2 regions of the Streptomyces sp. NPDC005728 genome follow, and region 1 is predicted to be linked to the other one. Evidence: riboswitches for the same ligand, from Rfam matches in the RefSeq annotation. Region 1 holds a riboswitch; the other holds the start of a gene.
What was found. Region 1 has a riboswitch for ZMP and ZTP ahead of ABZ471_RS32610 (glycine hydroxymethyltransferase). Riboswitches for the same ligand answer to the same signal wherever they lie in the genome.
Positions count from the first base shown of each region.

Region 2: linked by a shared signal. The riboswitch ahead of ABZ471_RS41000 (bifunctional 5,10-methylenetetrahydrofolate dehydrogenase/5,10-methenyltetrahydrofolate cyclohydrolase) and the one ahead of ABZ471_RS32610 (glycine hydroxymethyltransferase) in region 1 are both predicted to bind ZMP and ZTP.

Region 1 is NZ_JBEXYL010000063.1:26,808-30,009, reverse strand. Features, by position in the region: gene ABZ471_RS32620 (glutathionylspermidine synthase family protein) at 1-667, shown strand, start outside; gene rocD (ornithine--oxo-acid transaminase) at 675-1,880, opposite strand; ZMP/ZTP riboswitch at 1,983-2,072, shown strand; gene ABZ471_RS32610 (glycine hydroxymethyltransferase) at 2,105-3,202, shown strand, end outside.
Region 2 is NZ_JBEXYL010000113.1:1,015-4,216, reverse strand. Features, by position in the region: gene ABZ471_RS41010 (MarR family transcriptional regulator) at 1-446, opposite strand, end outside; gene ABZ471_RS41005 (hypothetical protein) at 507-1,346, shown strand; ZMP/ZTP riboswitch at 1,374-1,454, shown strand; gene ABZ471_RS41000 (bifunctional 5,10-methylenetetrahydrofolate dehydrogenase/5,10-methenyltetrahydrofolate cyclohydrolase) at 1,477-2,325, shown strand; gene ABZ471_RS40995 (CU044_5270 family protein) at 2,326-3,202, opposite strand, start outside.

The sequences.
Region 1 (3,202 bases):
CAGCCCCCTGCACTTCGCGCACTCCTCCGCCGACGAACTCGGCGAGGACCTGATGACGGTCGCCTATCTGAAGGAGACCGCCGAACAGGCCGGCCTCGCCACCGACTGGATCTCCATGGAGGAGATCGGCTGGGACACCCTCTCCGGTCGCTTCGTGGACAACCGGCTCCGCTTCATCCGCAGCATCTTCAAGCTCTATCCGTGGGAGTGGCTCACCACCGACGCCTTCGCCGGGCACGTCCTCGACACCCTGGACAACGGCGGCGGCACCGGCACCACCCTGTGGATCGAACCCGCCTGGAAGATGCTCCTGAGCAACAAGGCCCTCCTGGCGATCCTCTGGGAGCTGTACCCCGGCCACCCGAATCTCCTTCCCTCCTACCTGGACGGCCCCCGCGAGCTGGCGCGATCGACCGGTTACGTCGCCAAGCCCCTGCTCGGCCGCGAGGGCGCGGGCGTGACCGTCCACGAGCCCGGCGCCCCGGCCGTCACACGCGACGAACCCTGCTGCTACCAGCAGCTCGCCCCGCTGCCCGCCTTCGACGGCAACCACGTCGTCCTCGGCGCCTGGGTCGTCCAGGACGAGCCGGCCGGCCTCGGCATCCGCGAGTCCTCGGGCCTGATCACCGACGAGTACGCCCGCTTCCTGCCGCACGTGATCCTCTAGGACGTCCCTAGGCCTCCAGGACCGCCCGCAGCTGGGCGAGTCCCCAGTCGAGGTCCTCCTTGCTGATCACCAGCGGCGGGGCGATCCGGATCGTCGCACCATGGGTGTCCTTCACCAGGACGCCCCGGTCCATCAGGCGCTCGGACACCTGCCGGCCCGTCCCGACGCTCGGCGCGATGTCGACCCCGGCCCACAGCCCGCGCCCGCGCACCGCCGTCACCTTGCCGGTGCCGAGCAGGGCGCCCAGCTCCCGGTGCAGATGCTCGCCGAGCTCGGCGGAGCGTGCCTGGTACTCGCCCGTCCGCAGCATCGCGATCACCTCCAGCGCCACCGCGCAGGCCAGCGGATTCCCGCCGAACGTCGACCCGTGCTCGCCCGGCCGGAACACCCCGAGCACCTCGGTGCTCGACACCACCGCCGACACCGGCAGGATCCCGCCGCCCAGTGCCTTCCCCAGCACATACACATCCGGTACGACGCCCTCGTGCTCGCAGGCGAACGTCCGCCCGGTCCGGCCCAGCCCCGACTGGATCTCGTCGGCGATGAACAGCACGTCCCGCTGCCGGGTCAGCTCGCGCACCGCCGGCAGGTAACCGGCCGGCGGGACGATCACGCCCGACTCGCCCTGGATCGGTTCGAGCAGTACCGCGACCGTGTTCTCGGTGAGCGCCGACCGCATCGCGGTCAGGTCGCCGTACGGCACGATCTGGAAGCCCGGCGTGTAGGGCCCGAAGTCCGCCCGTGCCTCGGGGTCGGTGGAGAAGCTGATGACCGTCGTCGTACGCCCGTGGAAGTTGCCGGTCGCGACCACGATCTTCGCCATCTCCGCGGGCACCCCCTTCACCCGGTACCCCCACTTCCGGGCGGTCTTCACCGCCGTCTCCACCGCCTCGACGCCGGTGTTCATCGGCAGCACCATCGACATGCCGCACAGATGGGCCAGCTGCTCGCAGAACGCGGCGAACCGGTCGTGGTGGAACGCCCGCGACGTCAGCGTCACCCGCTCCAGCTGCGCCTTGGCCGCCTCCACCAGCCGCCGGTGGCCGTGGCCGAAGTTCAGGGCCGAGTACCCGGCCAGCAGGTCGAGGTAGCGCCGCCCCTCGACATCCGTCATCCAGGCCCCGTCCGCGGTGGCCACGACCACGGGCAGCGGATGGTAGTTGTGCGCACTGTGGGCGTCGGCGGCGGTGATGAGCGTCTCCGTAGCGTTCACGGGAACTCCAGAGGGCCAGAGAGTCGGGATGCACCCCCTTTCTTATCCTCGCTCGCATGGTGGACGCGGGAACTGCACGATCCGGCGCGCCCGGTAGGCTGATCACCGGGTCGTGACTGGCGCGCTGGGATGGGACGGACCATCGGGGAGCGGCCCGAGTGGGAATGAGTGCCGTGCGCCTGGGCCGAACGTGAACGCTGTACGCACACCGTCCGGAGGTCCCCATGCCAGAGCAGTCCCCGTCCACCGAGTCCACTGCCTTCCGCGCCGCCCTCGACGTGATCCGTGCCGTCGAGCCGCGGGTGGCCGACGCCATCGGCCAGGAGGTGGCCGACCAGCGCGAGATGCTCAAGCTGATCGCCTCCGAGAACTACGCCTCCCCGGCCACCCTGCTGGCGATGGGCAACTGGTTCAGCGACAAGTACGCCGAGGGCACCATCGGCCGCCGCTTCTACGCCGGCTGCCGCAACGTCGACACGGTGGAGTCCCTGGCCGCCGAGCACGCCAAGGCCCTCTTCGGCGCCCGCCACGCCTACGTCCAGCCGCACTCCGGCATCGACGCCAACCTCGTCGCCTTCTGGGCCGTCCTCGCGGACCGGGTGGAGGCCCCGTTCCTGGAGAAGACCGGCGTCCGCCAGGTCAACGACCTCTCCGAGGCCGACTGGGCCCAGCTCCGCCAGGCCTTCGGCAACCAGCGCATGCTCGGCATGTCCCTGGACGCCGGCGGCCACCTCACCCACGGCTTCCGCCCGAACATCTCCGGCAAGATGTTCGACCAGCGCTCCTACGGCACCGACCCGGCCACGGGACTCATCGACTACGAGGCCCTGCGCGCCCAGGCCCGCGAGTTCAAGCCCCTGATCATCGTCGCCGGCTACTCGGCGTACCCGCGTCTGGTGAACTTCCGGATCATGCGCGAGATCGCCGACGAGGTCGGGGCGACCCTGATGGTCGACATGGCCCACTTCGCCGGTCTGGTCGCCGGCAAGGTCCTGACCGGCGACTTCGACCCGGTTCCGCACGCCCAGATCGTCACCACGACCACCCACAAGTCCCTGCGCGGCCCGCGCGGCGGCATGGTCCTGTGCGACGACTCCCTGAAGGACCAGGTCGACCGCGGCTGCCCGATGGTCCTCGGCGGTCCGCTCCCGCACGTCATGGCCGCGAAGGCCGTCGCCCTCGCCGAGGCCCGCCGGCCCTCCTTCCAGGACTACGCCCAGCGCATCGTCGACAACTCCCGCGCCCTCGCCGAGGGCCTGATGCGCCGCGGCGCCACCCTGGTCACCGGCGGCACGGACAACCACCTCAACCTGATCGACGTG
Region 2 (3,202 bases), on a different contig from region 1:
AGCGTCCGCCGTTCTTCTTCGGTCAGTGCTGCGAGCAGCGCGCCCTCACCCGCGTCCTCCGCTGCCGCATGCGCTTCGAACGCGGCGTGCCCGGCCTCGGTGAGCCGTACCCGCACCCGCCTGCGGTCGCCGGTCTCGTGGGTGCGGGTGATCAGCCCGGCCTCCTCGATGGGCCCGAGCCGCGCCGACAGCGCGCCCCGGGTCAGCCCGAGCCGGTCGGCGAGCAGCGAGGGACTGGACTCGTACGGCGGCCCGGACCTGCGCAGCATCAACAGCACCTTGTACTGCCAGTACTTCAGTCCGTCGGAGTCCAGGACGTCCCGGCGGGCCTGGGCGGTGTGCCGACCGAGGATCGCCAGCCGGGCCACGATCGCCTCCTTGACCGGGTCCAGCCAGTCCAGCTCGCCCACCCAGACGGCCACATGCCGGTCCACCGAGTCCTGCATTACCTGCCCCTCACAGTGGTTTTCTTGTGGATCATTTTCCGGATAACTACCTTGCCCGGCATGACCCCTGCAACGAACGCCTTCGTAGATCTCGACGAACTCCTTCGTTCCGTCCGTGAGTTGAGCGTCGCCGGCCGCTGGGAGCGGGCCGCCCGGCTGCTCGCCGCGGCCGCCGTCGACGAGCCGGCCGCCCGTGCGCGGATCACCCGGGCCGCCGCCGAAGTCGCCCTGGACCGCGACTGGTTCGCTGGAACGGACACTGCGGCCGAGCCGATCGATGCGGCGGAGAAAGAGTTCCCGGACGGCGACTGGGACACGGACTTCCTGCGCCTCAGGCACACCTACGGCCGGCTGCTCCTGGTCGACGGCACGCTGCGCATCGGCCCGGACGGCAAGGACCCCGAGGAGCTCGCCGCCCTCCTCGACCGGGCGGAGGGCCTGCAGGACAGCGCCCCGGACGAGGTGCGCCGGGGTTGGGCGGCGATGTACCGCGGGCTGATCACGGAGAACCACTTCGCCGACCAGGCGACCGCCGCCATGCACTACGCGGCGGCGCTGCGCGCCGGGGAGGACGGCTCGGACGGTCTGCTGGCCCGCGAGGCGCTGCGGCACCTCGGCAGCCTCGACCACGACGCCGGCGACGACGAGCGGGCCGGGGAGCGCTGGCGCCGGGCCACCGCACTGGGCGCCCGGGCCGGTACCGTGCCCGGCACCCTCTCCCAGCAGCTGCTGCTGGCGGTGCTGGCCCGCGGCGCGGGCGACGAGGCGGGCGCCCGGGCCCTGGGGGCGGAGATCGTCCGCTGGGCCGGGGCCGTCGGCGCGGACCGGCTGGCCGCCCAGGCGGCCGCCTTCCTGGCCGGGGCGGATCCCACGGCGCCCGGTCCCGCGGAGGCGGCCTGAGCGCCGCCCGGCCTCTCGGTTACGCTGTGCGCGGGTCGTGACTGGCGCTGAGGTGGAGTACCACCGGGGAGCGGCCCGTGGTGGATGCCGCGCGCCTGGGCGATGAAGGTCAACCAGCTCAGGAGTGCAGATGACACAGGCCCGCCTCATGGACGGCACCGCCCTCGCCCGCCGTATCGTCGAGGACACCGCGAAGAAGGCCGCCGACCTCACCGAGCGGACGGGCAGCGCGCCCTGTCTGGCCACGGTCCTGGTCGGCGAGGACCCGGCGTCCGTCACCTACGTCCGCATGAAGCAGAACCGCTGCCGCAAGGCGGGCATCGAGTCCCGCCACGTGGCGCTGCCCGCCGCCACGACGACCGCCGAACTCGTGGGCACCCTGCGGGAGTTGTCCGGCGACTCGGCCGTGCACGGCATTCTGCTCCAGCACCCGGTGGGCGACCACGTCGACGAGCGGGCCGCGTTCGAGGCGATCGCGCCGGAGAAGGACGTGGACGGCGTCACCTTCGCCTCGTTCGCCACGATGAGCTTCGGCCTGCCGGGCTTCGTCTCCTGCACGCCCGGCGGGATCCTGCGGCTGCTCGACGAGTACGACGTCGACCCGGCCGGGAAGCGGGCCGTGGTGGTGGGCCGCAGCGCGATCCTCGGCAAGCCGGTGGGCATGCTGCTGCTGGCACGGGACGCGACGGTGACGTACTGCCACTCGCGCACCCGGGACCTGGCGGCCGCGGTCCGCGAGGCGGACATCGTGGTGGCCGCCGTGGGCCGGCCGCGCCTCATCCGGGGCCAGGACATCAAGCCGGGCGCCGTCGTCGTCGACGCGGGCTACAACCCCGGCAACGTCGGCGACGTCGACTTCGACTCGGCCGTGGAGCGTGCCTCGCTGATCACTCCGGTGCCGGGCGGTGTCGGACCGATGACGATCGCCACGCTGCTGGAGCAGACCGTGACCGCCGCCGCCCGGCAGCTCGGGGTGTGATCAGCGCATCCAGGCGCTGTACCCCATGACGTCCCCTGCCTTCACGCCGTACTCCGGGGCGTCTTCGGTGAAGGTGTTCTCCATGCCGAGGACAGCACCGGTACGCGGTTCCAGGATCAGCATGTGCCTGATGCCGCCGGTGTCGTACACGTACGCATGGCCCGGGCGGCCCAGCCGGTCGGTCACCTCGCCGGCCGGTCGCAGCCCCTTGGCTTCCGCGAACAGCCGGACGAGGGCCGCCGACTCGCGGGCGCCCAGGGTCCAGTGGTCGAGCAGTTCCCCGACGGCGTCGAGGAGTTCGGCGGTGGTCAGCGGAGCCGTACTGCGGTCGATCTCGGGGCGGACGGTCTCGGTGAGGTAGGCACGCAGGCCCGCTGCGGTGTGCGGCGGGGTCCCCTCGGGCGGGGCGTCGCTCCACATCGGCGGGTACGTGGTCCGGCTGATCACCTGGCCGTCCGCCACCTCGTGCGGGTCGTTGCCCTCGTCGGTGAGGACCGGGCGGCCCGGCCTGCGCGGGTCGGTCGCCACGACCAGTTCGGTGTGGCTGGCGTCCGCCCGCCAGCGCACCACCCGCTCCTCGGGGACGGTGACGGGAGGCTTGTCGTCGCTCATGCCGAGGCTCCACGACTGCACGTGCGTGCCCTTGCGCAGCCCCGGTGAGCCGCCCGATGCGGCCGCGTCGGCCAGGGCGACCAGCTGCTTGAGGGGTACGGACGTGGAGTGGACGTGGACGGTCAGCGGGCCCGGCGCGGCGACGGCCCGCGGTGTGCTCGAACCGCCGAGCACGGCGTTGACGGCGATCGCAAGGACGACGGTGGTGGCGGCGAGGCCCCAGGCCAGCCGGGCGCGCGGGGTACGGCCGGGGAGCACCGGGAGC